3 regions of the Streptomyces sp. NPDC052682 genome follow, and region 2 is predicted to be linked to each of the others. Evidence: riboswitches for the same ligand, from Rfam matches in the RefSeq annotation. Region 2 holds a riboswitch; each other region holds the start of a gene.

Region 1 (4,643 bases), on a different contig from region 2:
AGGGTCTCGAGGAGCTTCCCGAGACCGTCTGAGCCACCGCGCCGGCACAGAGGAGCCGCGTCGCCTGCGGGCGGCGCGGCTCTTTCACGTCCGGCAACCGGAATTCACCGGCACGGCAACAGGCCGACACGGCAAAAGGACAGCTTGACAAAAGGACGTGCGGCAAAAGGGCAGCGCAGTAAAAGGGCAGCAAAAACGAACCCCGCCGAATAACCCTTCTTTGTATACGGCTCCCGCGTTAATGCCGCAGGCTCGGCGTGTGTACGGCACGTTGCGAATTCCTCACACGGTCGCCGCCGGAGGCGAATCGCAGCCGGTGCGCGGCGCCGGCGCGCTCGGTGTGCAGCGCCGTGAGCGCCCGCGCGCGCTCCCCGTCGCCGCGCGCCACGGCGTCCACGATCGCCCCGTGCTCGGCCCAGGTCTCCACGGGGTCGGCCGGCGCCTCCACCGCGTACATCCAGGTGATCTTGTGGCGCAGCTGGGTCAGCAGCGACGTCAGGGCGGGGCTGCCGCAGGCCTGGGCGAGCGTCTCGTGGAACCAGCCGCCGAGGGAGCGCAGGTCGTCGCTGTTGCCCCGGCGGGCGCGCTCCTGCCCCAGCCGCACCAGGCCGCGCAGCACCTTCAGATGGGCCTCGGTGCGGCGCTGGGCGGCCCGGCAGGCGCCGAGCGGTTCCAGGAGCAGGCGCATCTCCAGCAGGTCGGCGGCCTCCTGCTCGGTGGGCTCCGCCACGCACGCGCCCGCGTGCCGCCGGGTCACCACGAAGCCCTCGGCCTCCAGGGTGCGCAGGGCCTCGCGGACGGGGACGCGGGAGACGCCGTAGCGACGCGCGAGGAGTTCCTCGGTGAGCCGGCTGCCGCGCTCGTAGACACCGGCGACGATGTCGTCCCGGATCGCGGTACACACCGAGTGCGCCGGAATACGCATGACCGACCTCCGCCTTAATCCCCGTGAAACGTCGACGATGGACGTGTGTTCCGTGACTCTATTGCAATGAGCCGGAATTTCCGACGGCGGGCCGGAATCCATGGATATTTTTTGGACAGCACGGCGTGCGAAACGGCGAAAGCCCCGGCTCGGGAGCCGGGGCCTTGCGGTACGGACCGTGCGGGTCGGACCTGCGCGCCTCAGACGTGCACGCCGTGCGAGCGCAGGTACGCCACGGGGTCGATGTCCGAGCCGTACTCCGGGGTCGTACGGGCCTCGAAGTGCAGGTGCGGTCCGGTGACGTTGCCGGTCGCGCCGGACAGGCCGATCTGCTGCCCGGGGGTGACCTGCTGGCCCACCGAGACGCCGATCGAGGACAGGTGCCCGTACTGGGTGTAGGTGCCGTCGTGCATCTTGATCACGACCTGGTTGCCGTACGCGCCGCCCCAGCCGGCCTCGACGACGGTGCCCGCGCCGACGGCGTGGACGGGGGTGCCGGTGGCGGCGTGGAAGTCGACGCCGGTGTGGCTGCCGGAGGACCACAGGCCGCTGCTGGCCCGGTAGCCGGTGGAGACGTACGAGCCGGAGATGGGCGGCACGAAGGTGTTCAGACGCTTGCGCTCGGCCTCGCGGGCGGCGCGCTCCTTGGCATCGCGGGCCTCCTTGGCCGCCTCGGCGGCCCGCTTGCGGGCGTCCTCCTCGGCCTTCTTGCGCGCGGCGGCCTCCTCGGCGGCCTGCTGCTGGGCGGCGGCCTGGGCGTCGATCTCGTCGGCGACGGAGCCGCCGAGGGTGACGACCGGGGTGAGGCCGGTCTGCTGCGGGGCGGGCTCGGCGGCGAACGCCGGGGCCGCGACGGTGCCGATGACGCCGGTGGTGGCGAGGGCCGCGACGCCCGCCGCGCGGGCGGTGCCGCGCTGCATGCGGGTGGGACGACGGTGCTTGCCTGCGGGCTTGCGTGCGGCGCGCGTGAACGCCATGAAGTGTGCTGGTCCTTTCCTTCCCTCTCGCCTACCGGGTTAGCTGACGGGTTCGGAGCAGGAAGGTCTCCTACGGGCCCCCTCGCGGTGTGCGCGGGCGCCCGATTCACCCCAGGGACGTGGTGGGTCCCCGGCTCCCCTGGCTCGCGCCGTACGGGGACTCGGCGATGACTGTCCGCTGCCGCGGGTGCGGCGCACTGCCTGACGGACAGCCCGGACGAAGCTAAACGGGACGCGTTTCAATCCCCAAACGGAACGCGGCTTTTGTAGCGCATCCCACAGGGCAGACAGGCAACCTCCGCCCCAATTCGGGCATAAGGGGGCCCTGGTGACAGGCACGCCACCAGGGCCTCCACGCGCGCGTGCCGCTACTCGGCGGCGACCACGCTGACTTGGCCGATACCGAGGGCCTCCACAGGCTCCTTGATCTGCGCCGCGTCACCCACCAGCACGGTCACCAGACGGTCCACCGGGAAGGCGTTCACGACCGCCGCGGTGGCCTCCACGGTGCCGGTCGCGGCGAGCTGCCGGTACAGCGCGGCCTGGTAGTCGTCGGGCAGGTGCTGCTCGACCTGGTCGGCCAGCGTGCTCGCGACGGCCGCGGCCGTCTCGTACTTCAGCGGCGCCACGCCCACCAGGTTCTGCACGGCCACGTCCCGCTCGGCGTCGGTGAGCCCGTCCTTGGCAAGCGTGCGCAGCACCTTGAACAGGTCGTCGAGCGCCGGGCCGGTGTTCGGGGTGTCGACGGAGCCGCTGATGGCGAGCATCGCGGCACCGGTGCCCTCCGCGGTGGACCGCAGGACCTGGGCGAACGACCGCACCCCGTAGGTGTAGCCCTTCTCCTCACGCAGCACGCGGTCCAGGCGGGAGGTGAGGGTGCCGCCGAGGCAGTACGTGCCGAGCACCTGGGCGGGCCACACGCGGTCGTGGCGGTCGGGGCCGATGCGGCCGATCAGCAGCTGCGTCTGGACGGCACCGGGACGGTCCACGATCACGACCCGGCCGGTGTCGTCGGCGGTCACCGGCGGCACGGGCCGCGGCTCGCCCGGCGAGCCGGTCCAGGAGCCGAGCGTGTCGGCGAGCAGCGCGTCCAGGTCGATGCCGGTGAGGTCGCCGACGACCACGGCGGTGGCCGTGGCGGGGCGCACGTGCCGCTCGTAGAAGGCGCGCACCGCCGCCGCGTCGATGGCCGCGACGGTCTCCTCGGTGCCCTGGCGCGGCCGCGACATGCGCGAGCCCGCCGGGAACAGCTCTTTGGACAGCTCCTTGGCGGCCCGCCGGGAGGGGTTGGCCAGCTCGTGCGGGATCTCGTCGAGGCGGTTGCGCACCAGCCGCTCGATCTCGCTGTCGGCGAAGGCGGGTGCCCGCAGGGCGTCGGCGACCAGGCCGAGCGCCTTGGCCAGGCGGGAGGCGGGCACTTCCAGGCTGAGGCGTACGCCGGGGTGGTCGGCGTGGGTGTCGAGGGTGGCGCCGCAGCGCTCCAGCTCGGCGGCGAACTCCTCGGCGGAGTGCTTGTCGGTGCCCTCCGAGAAGGCCCGCGCCATGATCGTGGCGACGCCGTCCAAGCCCGCGGGCTCGGCGTCCAGGGGCGCGTCCAGCAGCACCTCGACGGCGACGACCTGCTGGCCGGGGCGGTGGCAGCGCAGCACCGTCAGGCCGTTGCCGAGCGCACCGCGCTCGGGCGCCGGGAACGCCCACGGCTTGGGCTCGCCCGCCTGGGGCCGGGGGTGGAACTCCATCGTGGCGAGCTCGGTCACTTCGCCGCCTCCTCGTTGTCGTCGGTGGCTTCCACGGTCGCCGCGGACTCCGGGTCCTCGGTGCCTTCCACGTCCTCGGCGTGCTCGGGGGCGGTCGGCTCGTAGACCAGCACCGCGCGGTTGTCGGGCCGCAGCCGGGCCTGGGCGATCTCCCTGACCTCCTCGGGCGTCACCTCCAGCACGCGCTGGACGGCGGTGAGGGCGAGCTGCGGGTCGCCGAACAGCACGGCGTAGCGGCACAGTTCGTCGGCGCGGCCGGCGACCGTGCCGAGCCGGTCCAGCCACTCGCGCTCCAGCTGGGCCTGGGCGCGCTCCATCTCCTCCGCGGTGGGGCCCTCCTCGGCGAACCGGGCGAGCTCCTCGTCGATGGCGGCCTCGATCACGGGCACCTCGACATCGCCGGAGGTCTTCACGTCGAGCCAGCCCATGGAGGGCGCCCCGGCCAGCCGCAGCAGTCCGAACCCGGCCGCCACCGCCGTACGGTCGCGCCGCACGAGGCGGTTGTACAGGCGGGAGGACTCGCCGCCGCCGAGCACGGTGAGCGCCAGGTCGGCCGCGTCGCACGCGCGCGTGCCGTCGTGCGGCAGGCGGTAGGCGGCCATCAGGGCGCGGGCCGGGACCTCCTCCTCGACGACCTCGCGCAGCTGCGCGCCGATGGTGTCGGGCAGCGTGCCGTCGCGGGGCTCGGGCTTGCCGTCGTGGGCGGGGATGGAGCCGAAGTACTTCTCGATCCAGGCGAGCGTCTGCTCGGGGTCGATGTCGCCGACGACCGACAGCACCGCGTTGTTCGGCGCGTAGTAGGTGCGGAAGAACTGGCGGGCGTCCTCCAGGGTGGCCGCGTCCAGGTCCGCCATCGACCCGATCGGGGTGTGGTGGTAGGGGTGGCCCTCCGGGTAGACCAGCGCGGTCAGCTTCTCGAAGGCGGTGCCGTAGGGCACGTTGTCGTAGCGCTGGCGGCGCTCGTTCTTGACGACGTCCCGCTGG
Region 2 (4,643 bases):
CCCAGCGCACCCTGCTCGTAGGGCAGGAAACCGACCGGCTCCCGCCCCTCGTACAGCACCGCGACCCGGGCCCGCGGCCGTACGCGGCCCACCGCCTCGGTGAACTCCGGCTCCATGAAAGGGTTGCGCGGCGCCTGTGACCCGGCGCGCAGCTCCCGCCAGCGCTCCCTCTCCCCCTCGCCGAGCTCCTCGGGCATCAGCACGCGCATGCGTCCACTGCGTCCGTTGCTCAACCTGACCCCCCGATCAAGTCCCCCCTGGACACTTGGAAGGTACCGCCCGGGACCACCAAGGCGGTAGGGAGCGGAGCATCTTGTTGCCAAGTGGTGCGAAGACCTTCAACCGTGCGGTAACCGGCCATGCCGGAAAGGCCTTTCCGGGGCGGGAGGCGTGCGGCAGGCGATGAGTCGGACGGGTCCGCGGTCCGTATTCTCTGATCATGGCCGCACCCCTCGCTTACTCCCTCATCGCCACCGACCTGGACGGAACGCTGCTGCGCGGCGACGACACCCTGTCCGACCGGTCCTTCGCCGCGCTCGCGCGGGTGGCGGACGCCGGTGCCCAGCACCTCGTGGTGACGGGCCGCCCGGCACCGAGAGTGCGGCCGCTCCTGGACGACCTGCGCTGCGAGGGGCTCGCGGTGTGCGGGCAGGGCGCGCAGGTGTACGACGCCGGCGCCGACCGGCTGCTGTGGTCCGTCACGCTGGACCGGGAGCTCGCCGAGACCGCGCTGGAGAAGGTCGAGGCCGAGGTGGGGGAGGTGTACGCGGCCGTCGACCAGGACGGCGTCGACGGGCTCACGCTCATCGAGCCGGGCTATCTGATGCCGCACCCGACCCTGCCGGCGCTGCGCGTCGCGCGGCGCGCGGACCTGTGGTGCGCGCCCATCAGCAAGGTGCTGCTGCGCCACCCCTTCCTGTCGGACGACGAACTGGCGGCAACGGCACGCGCGGTGGTGGGGTCCCTCGCTTCGGTGACGATGTCGGGGCCGGGCACGGTCGAGCTCCAGCCGTGCGGCATCACCAAGGCGACCGGGCTGGCGCTGGCCGCCGAGCACCTGGGTCTTGGCCGGCACGAGACGATCGCCTTCGGCGACATGCCCAACGACATCCCGATGTTCGAGTGGGCCGCCCACGGCGTCGCGATGGCCAACGCCCATCCCGAACTGAAGGCGGTGGCCGACGAGGTCACCCTGTCGAACGAGGACGACGGCATCGCCGTCGTCCTCGAGCGACTGTTTCCCGGCAGCCGGCTCTAGTAGGGCCCGAAGACGTTGTCGATCGAGCCGTACCGGTGGGCCGCGTAGTTGCAGGCCGCCGTGATGTTGGCGACCGGGTCGTAGGGGTCCCAGGACGTGCCGTCCACGTGGTACGCCTGGAAGGTCGGGTCGATGACCTGCAGCAGGCCCTTGGACGGCGTGCCGGCGGCGGCGTTGGAGTCCCAGTTGTTGATGGCCAGCGGGTTGCCGGACGACTCGCGCATGATGTTGCGGTAGATGCCGTCGTAGGACCCCGGGATGCCCTTGCGCGCCATGATGTCCAGCGCTTCCCGGATCCAGCCGTCGAGGTTGTCCGGGTACGTCGTCACCGAGGCCTGGGTGGCCTGGGCGACGGACGCGGCGGGCTTCGCGGCGGGCTGGACGGCGGGCTTCGCCGCCGGCTTCGCGGCGGTGGACGACTTGGTCGCGCCGGCCTTCTTCTCGCCGGCGTCCGCCTCGGTGGTCCTGACCTTCAGCTTCAGGCCCGGGTGGATCAGCCCCGGGTTGTCGCCGACGGCCGTGCGGTTGTCCTTGTAGAGCTGACGCCAGCCGCCGCGCACGTCGTACCGGTCGGCGATGCGGTAGAGGGTGTCGCCCTTGGCCACGGTGTACGTGAGGGTCTTGGGGGGCTGGACCACCTGGGGCGCGGTCCGGGCGACCGTGGCGGGCGCCGTCTGCGGGAGCTGGGCGGCGTTCGCGGTCGTCGCGGCCAGCAGGGGGAGGGCGAGCGCCGCCCCGCCGGTTCCGGCGGCCACGACACCTCGGGTGAGCGGATTGGTTCTGGGGCGGCGGTGCTTACCTCGTCCGGGCATGCTGTCGTTCCTCTCCGACGCCTGCGAGGTGAGCTGTCGGGTTCGGGCGGGAGGTGCCCGGCCGCGTGGGCGCGGCTTCACCCCGAGCCGGACCGGTGCGAGCACCGGTCCGGCGGCTTACCTGGGTCCCCCGCTCCTGCCGTGCGTGAGTGAAGTGGTCATCGGTGGCACGGGCGGCGGCAGGATTAGGCGTCCGCCCGGCAGGGCGGGAACGTATGCGAGAGCACATGTCGGGAACAAGTGCCGACGTCACAGATCACGCTGGTTGATCTTGCCTTGGGGGATTTGACGCGCTTGATCCTTTGCGGTCGCCAAGTTCAACTGGCGCTTTCGGGAAGGCGAAACGGCGGGGTGTGGTGTGATGAGATGGGTGTGGCGGAAGTGACTTACTTCACTGATCGCCGGCCCGGTGCGCATGTCCGCTCAAGAGGCGAATTCGCTTGCTATTTGCGGCAAATCGGGCGTGCGGGCAGGATGACCGGCATGACGAGGCGCCGGTCGATATATTTCTGTATGTATCTGGTCTTATCAGTCGATCAAAAACATAACGGGCGTGATCGGATACCGCCCGGCCTGTAACAGCGGGCGCTGGCGGTGATCGAAACGTGACCGGATACGCTGACTCGAGTGAGGGCAGCGACCTATCGACAAACCGTGTAATCGCCAGCAGACACCAGCAGACAGGAGACCCCTCGTGACCGTCGTCGGGCCATTCGGGCTGAGCGTGCGGGACCAGGCTCTCGAAGCCGATGTCCAGGCCGGATTGGCGGCTGTCGAGGAAGGGCTGCTCGAGGCCACCAAGAGTGAGGTGCCCTTCATCACGGAGGCCGCCCAGCACCTGGTGCGCGCCGGGGGCAAGCGGTTCCGGCCGCTGCTGGTGATGCTCGCCGCACAGTTCGGCGACCCGTACGCCCCCGGGATCGTGCCCTCCGCCGTCGTCGTGGAGCTGACCCACCTGGCCACGCTGTACCACGACGACGTGATGGACGAGGCGGCCGTACGGCGCGGGGTGCCCAGCGCGAACACCCGCTGGGGCAACTCCGTCGCCGTCCTCACCGGCGACTTCCTCTTCGCGCGCGCCTCGCAGATCCTGGCCGACCTCGGACCCGAGGCCGTGCGGGTGCAGGCCGTGGCGTTCGAGCGGCTGGTCACCGGGCAGATCCTGGAGACGGCGGGGCCGCAGGATGGGCGCGATCCGGTCGACCACTACCTGGACGTGCTGGGCGGCAAGACCGGCTCGCTGGTGGCGGTCTCCTGCCGGTTCGGCGCGATGATGTCCGGCGCCGACGAGACGGTCGTGGACGTCCTCACCCAGTACGGCGAGCGGCTCGGCGTCGCCTTCCAGCTCGCGGACGACGTCCTGGACATCGCCTCCGACTCCCACGAGTCCGGCAAGACACCCGGCACGGACCTGCGCGAGGGCATCCCCACCCTGCCCGTCCTGCGGCTGCGCGAGCGGGCCGCCCGGCTCGGGCTCGCCGAGGACGTCGCCCTGTGCGAGCTGCTGGACTCCGACCTCACGGATGACGGCCGGCACGCCGAGGCGCTGCGCCTGCTGCGCGCCCACCCGGCCCTGGACCAGGCGCGCCGGGACACCGTCCGCTACGCGGAGGAGGCCCGGGCGGCCCTGGCCCCGCTGCGGGAGGGGCCCGCGAAGGCGGCCCTGGTGGAACTGTGCGACGCGGTGGTGCACCGGGCGGGGTAGTCCCCGGCCCTGCTCGACGGCGTGCCTCGCAACGACGGTGTGTTCCGGGCGGTGTCTGCCCCTACGACCCCTACGGGTCGGGGGAGACACCGCCCGGCCGTGTCATACCGGAGCAGTACACGGAGTTGAGCCCGGGGTCTGACGCAACCATCGGACGGATTTGGTCAGATGGAAACCACGGACTTCACCACATCTCACCGATTCGGGTGAGAATGGCGGCTCGACGAGGAACCGGTGCGAGGACTCGAGATGGACAGCCGCCGCCGACCACGGAGGTAGGGCACAGATGGCACCGTACGCATCCGACGACAACACGACCGCCGGGGAGACCGACGACCTGCCCGCCGGCCGGCGCAAGGCCGCGCGGTACGTGGTCCCGGTCGCGGTGATGGGCGTGGCGGCCGCGACGATCGGACTCGTCCCCGCGCTCGCCGACTCCGGCGACCCCGACCTTCCGAAGATCACCGCCGAGCAACTCATCGACAAGATCGCGAAGTCGGACGTCCAGCAGCTGTCCGGCACGGTGAAGATCACCACGGATCTCGGGCTGCCGGACCTCGGCGGGCTGGAGAGCGGCCTGATGTCCGGCGCGGCCCGGCACGGCGCGGACGGCGGCTCCTCCGCCGACCCCTCGGCCAAGCTCACCGAACTCGCCTCCGGCACCCACACCCTGCGCGTCGCCGCCGACGGCCCCGACCGGCAGAAGCTGTCGCTGCTGGAGAACGCCGCCGAGTACAGCCTCATACACAACGGCAAGGACGTCTGGGGCTACGACAGCGCCTCGAACGAGGTCTACCACGGCACGGCGGCCGACCACGGCGCGCACGGCAGGCAGCAGCCCCCGGCCACGCCGAAGGACTTCGCCGAA
Region 3 (4,643 bases), on a different contig from region 2:
GCCTCGTACGTGTCGAGCCCCTGGTCCTGGAGGGCGTACGCGTCGAGCTTGTTGTAGAGGCCGATGCCGCGGCCCTCCTGGCGGAGGTAGAGCAGGACCCCGCCGCGGTCGGTGATGCGCTCGACCGCCTCGCGCAGCTGCGGGCCGCAGTCGCAGCGCGCCGAGCCGAACACGTCCCCGGTCAGGCACTCGGAGTGCAGCCGTACCAGCGGCACCGGGCCGGGGTCGCCCAGGACGACGGCCAGGTGCTCCCGGCCGTCCACCAGCCCGTGGAAGGTGACCAGGTCCGCGTCGACGCGGTAGCCGTCGTGGAAGCGCAGCGGGACCCGGACACGGGCGCGCGGGGTGGCGGCGGGGATCTCGGGCATGCGGGCCTCCGGGTTCCGTTCCAGTGCTTCAGATTTGAAGCAGGACATGGCCCGGGACTCTACTGCATGCTTTAAATTTGAAGCAACTGGCTATTCAGCCGCATGATGAGGGGCATCTCACAGCGTCATGAGCAGGGCGGCGACGAGCGGCGGCGCCACGGCACGTCGTCGGACGCCGGCCGCGTCGCGTCCTCCTGCAGCGCCCGTGCCACCTCGCCGCAGATCTCCTCCAGCTGCCCGACCTGCTCCTCGCTGAGGTGGTCGAAGAGGGAGGCCCGTACGGTCTCGACGTGCCCGGGAGCCGCGCGCTCCAGCACCGCCAGGCCCGCGTCGGTCAGCACGGCGATGCTGCCCCGCTTGTCCCACCGGCACGCCTCCCGCCGTACCAGGCCGTCCTTCTCCAGGCGCGTCACGGCGTACGTCAGCCGGGTCCGCGTGATCTTCAGCCGCTCGGCGAGGTCGGTCATGCGCAGCCGCCGCTCCGGGGTTTCCGAGAGGGTGGCCAGGATGGAGTAGTACAGGTGCGGCATGCCGGCGTCCTGCTGGAGCTGCCGGTCGATCGCGTCCTCCACGAGCAGGGTGGCGGCGAGGTACGCGCGCCAGGCGCGCTGCTCGGCAGGGGAGAGCCAGCGGGTCGTCATGCCGCCAGTGTAGGTTTGCTTCAAACTTGAACCAAGACCCACCAGGACCCGCCGCACGGCTCCCGGGTCCGGCTGCGAGGAGCGCGCCGATGCCCCACCCGTACGTCCTGCTGTCCGCCGCCGTCTCCCTCGACGGCTACCTGGACGACACCGGCCCTGAGCGCCTGCTGCTGTCCAGCCCCGCCGACTTCGACCGGGTCGACGAGGTGCGGGCGTCCGTCGACGCGATCCTGGTCGGCGCCGGCACCATCCGCGCCGACAACCCCCGGCTGCTGGTCAACGCGCCCGGGCGGCGCGCCGCCCGCCTGGCCGAGGGCAGGCCCGAGTACCCCCTGAAGGTCACGGTCAGCGGCTCCGGGGACCTGGACCCGGCGGCACAGTTCTGGCACACCGGGGGCGAGAAGGTCCTCTACACGACCGACCGGGGCGCCGAACGGGCCCGCGCCCTCGGCATCACCGCCGACGTCGTGCCGCTCGGCAGCGGCCTCGACTGGCGGCGCCTGCTCACCCACCTGCACGACGTGCGCGGCGTACGGCGGCTCATGGTCGAGGGCGGCGGGCAGATCCACACCCAGCTCCTCACCCAGGGCCTCGCCGACGAACTCCAGCTCGTCCTCGCCCCGCTCTTCGTGGGCGATCCGGCCGCGCCCCGCCTCTTCGGCCCGGGCTCCTACCAGGGCGGCCGGCTGCGGCTGCTGGAGACCCGCGCGATCGGCGACGTCGTCCTCATGCGCTACCGGCCGACCGCCCCGGGCACCGGCCCGCTGCCCTCGGCCGCGGACCACCACTGGCTCGCCCTGGCCTGCGAACTGGCCGAGCGCTGCCCGCCCTCGGACACCGCGTTCAGCGTGGGGGCGGTGGTGGTGGCGGCCGACGGTACGGAACTGGCCCGGGGGTACTCCCGCGAGGGCGGCGACCCCGTCGTGCACGCGGAGGAGGCCGCGCTGGCGAAGACCGGCCCGGACGACCCGCGCCTGGCGACCGCCACCGTCTACAGCAGCCTGGAACCCTGCGCCCGCCGGTCCTCCCGGCCGCTGCCCTGTGCCCGGCTGATCCTGGCGGCGGGCGTACGGCGGGTGGTCACGGCGTGGCGGGAGCCGGACACCTTCGTGGCGGGCGCGGACGGCAGCGGACTGCTGGCGGCGGCCGGTGCGGACGTCGTCGTCCTGGCGGAGCACGAGGAGCGGGCCAAAGCCCCCAACCGGCACCTGATCGGCGGCGGGCGGTGACGTGTGTGCGGGCTGTCCCGAACATGGCGTACACTGGTGTCATACCGACGCGGGGTGGAGCAGCTCGGTAGCTCGCTGGGCTCATAACCCAGAGGTCGCAGGTTCAAATCCTGTCCCCGCTACTGAAGGCTCAGGGCCGGAACTCATCGAGTTCCGGCCCTGAGTCGTTCCCGAGCCGGGGCGGCAGCGTCACGCGGTGTGACCGCACTGTCCCGCTCCGCACGGCAGTTGACGGTCCGTCAAGCCCCGTCAGTCACGCGAGGTGTGGTCAACTCGCCCGATTATCGCCGGTGATGACAGGTAAGTCCCCGGGAAATTCGCTAACGATCAAGCGGAACCGCTTGGAATCACCACCTCACCTCTATTAACGTTCGATAACGCAGCGCGGTCGTCCCAGCCGTCACAGAAGGCGGCTCCGTGCGCACGCGCCGAATCCCGCAAGGGAACCGGGGAACCACCACCATGGGGTGAATCACGCGGATACCGCCGTGCCGGCACGGCCGGCCGGTATACGCGCGTAGGAGACCTTCCCGCTCCGAACCCGTCAGCTAACCCGGTAGGCGGAGACGGAAGGAAAGGAGTACGCCTACGTGGCGTCCAACCGGCCTGCCCCCGCGGCCCCGTACGCGCCGAGCCGGCGCGAGACCGACACCTTCGGCTACGGCGGCCCCAGCGTCGACGAGGGCCCGTTCCAGGAGTGGAACCCCACCGAGGAGTCCATCCGTCCCGTACGCGGCCGGCATCGCGTCACCAAGCAGCGCGGCGGGCTCGCCCGCAGCTCCACCGTCCTCGGCGTCGGTGTCATAGCGGCCGTCGGCGCGGGCGGCATGGCCAGCGCGCAGACCGGCAAGCCGCCGGTGTCGATCTCCATGCCGGACCTGTCCTCCGTGGGTTCCCTGATCTCGGACGACGACACCCCCGAGGGCTCCGCCACCCCGCTCAGCAGCATCGGCACGACCTCCGCCGACACCGAGCAGGGCGCCGCCGACGCCGGTGAGGTGCTGCGCGCCCGGATCATGGCGCAGGCCGAGCGGCAGCAGGCCCAGGTCGAGAGCAAGGCCGCCGCCGAGGCCGCGGCCGCCGCCGAGAAGGCCGCTCAGGAGGCCGCCGAGAAGGCGCAGAAGGAGGCCGAGGCCAAGGCCGCCGCGGCCAAGGAGAAGGCGGAGGAAGAAGCCCGCAAGAAGGCCGAGGCCGAGCGCCTGGCCGAGCTGGCCAAGCAGTACACGCTGCCGACCTCCTCGTACACCATCACCTCCACCTTCGGCCAGGCCGGCGCCTACTGGTCCTCCGGCTACCACACCGGCCTCGACTTCGCCGCGCCCACCGGCACCCTCATCAAGGCCGTGCACAGCGGCACCATCACCGAGGCCGGCTGGGCCGGTTCGTACGGTTACCGCACGATCCTGACCCTCGACGACGGTACGGAGCTGTGGTTCTGCCACCAGTCCTCCATCAACGTCAGCGTCGGCCAGAAGGTCAACACCGGTGATGTGATCGGCCGCGTCGGCGCCACCGGCAACGTCACCGGGGCCCACCTCCACCTGGAGGTCCACCCGGACGGTTCCGCGAACGGCGTCGATCCGATGGCGTGGCTGCGCGGCAAGGGCCTCAACGTCTGAGCCCCGCCGGGGGATCGGGCAACGCCCGGGAGTTTACGAACCCTTGGCCGGACGCGTGGAATGGGCGGGTCCGGCCGGGTCGTTGACGACGGACATGACGTCGAACACCACCCCTTCGCTTCGCAAGCTCGGCAGTTCCGACCTCGAGGTCTTCCCGCTCGCTCTCGGGGGCAACGTCTTCGGCTGGACCGCCGACGAGGCCACCTCCTTCGCGGTTCTGGACGCCTACACGGCCGCCGGCGGCAACTTCGTCGACACGGCCGACGTGTACTCGGCGTGGGTCGACGGCAACCAGGGCGGCGAGTCCGAGACGATCATCGGCAGGTGGCTCGCCGCGCGCGGCAACCGCTCCGACGTCGTCATCGCCACCAAGGTCAGCCAGCACCCCCGGTACCAGGGCCTGTCCGCCGCGAACATCAAGGCCGCCGCCGACGCCTCCCTGCGCCGCCTCGGCACCGACTACATCGACCTGTACTACACCCACTTCGACCAGCCCGAGGTGCCCGTCGAGGAGATCATCGGCGCGCTGGACGACCTGGTGAAGGCGGGCAAGGTGCGCTACATCGCCGCCTCCAACATCTCGGCGGAGCGGCTCAAGGCGTCCCTGGAGTTCTCCGACCGCGAGGGCCTCGCCCGGTACGTGGCGCTGCAGCCCCACTACAACCTCGTCTCGCGCGACACCTACGAGGGTGAACTGCGCGACGTCGCCGAGCGCTCCGGCCTGGCGGCCGTGCCGTACTACGCGCTCGCCTCCGGCTTCCTCACCGGCAAGTACCGGCCCGCTAC

The links. A riboswitch is a leader RNA that binds a small molecule or an ion and turns the genes downstream of it on or off. The one in region 2 is predicted to bind cyclic di-AMP.
Positions count from the first base shown of each region.
Region 1: another riboswitch for cyclic di-AMP. It lies ahead of AB0K80_RS23630 (M23 family metallopeptidase); the one in region 2 lies ahead of AB0K80_RS04575 (LysM peptidoglycan-binding domain-containing protein).
Region 3: another riboswitch for cyclic di-AMP. It lies ahead of AB0K80_RS14110 (M23 family metallopeptidase); the one in region 2 lies ahead of AB0K80_RS04575 (LysM peptidoglycan-binding domain-containing protein).

Region 1 covers NZ_JBFATS010000015.1:84,701-89,343, forward strand. Annotated here, with positions in the region: gene AB0K80_RS23620 (HPr family phosphocarrier protein) at 1-32, shown strand, start outside; gene AB0K80_RS23625 (GntR family transcriptional regulator) at 239-925, opposite strand; gene AB0K80_RS23630 (M23 family metallopeptidase) at 1,126-1,902, opposite strand; cyclic di-AMP (ydaO/yuaA leader) riboswitch at 1,916-2,079, opposite strand; gene AB0K80_RS23635 (pitrilysin family protein) at 2,271-3,659, opposite strand; gene AB0K80_RS23640 (pitrilysin family protein) at 3,656-4,643, opposite strand, start outside.
Region 2 covers NZ_JBFATS010000002.1:456,625-461,267, forward strand. Annotated here, with positions in the region: gene AB0K80_RS04565 (GNAT family N-acetyltransferase) at 1-209, opposite strand, end outside; gene AB0K80_RS04570 (HAD family hydrolase) at 440-1,258, shown strand; gene AB0K80_RS04575 (LysM peptidoglycan-binding domain-containing protein) at 1,255-2,070, opposite strand; cyclic di-AMP (ydaO/yuaA leader) riboswitch at 2,076-2,232, opposite strand; gene AB0K80_RS04580 (polyprenyl synthetase family protein) at 2,765-3,775, shown strand; gene AB0K80_RS04585 (DUF2092 domain-containing protein) at 4,062-4,643, shown strand, end outside.
Region 3 covers NZ_JBFATS010000008.1:25,831-30,473, reverse strand. Annotated here, with positions in the region: gene ribA (GTP cyclohydrolase II) at 1-368, opposite strand, end outside; gene AB0K80_RS14125 (MarR family transcriptional regulator) at 494-1,009, opposite strand; gene AB0K80_RS14120 (dihydrofolate reductase family protein) at 1,099-2,238, shown strand; tRNA gene AB0K80_RS14115 (tRNA-Met) at 2,287-2,360, shown strand; cyclic di-AMP (ydaO/yuaA leader) riboswitch at 2,655-2,816, shown strand; gene AB0K80_RS14110 (M23 family metallopeptidase) at 2,829-3,857, shown strand; gene AB0K80_RS14105 (aldo/keto reductase) at 3,952-4,643, shown strand, end outside.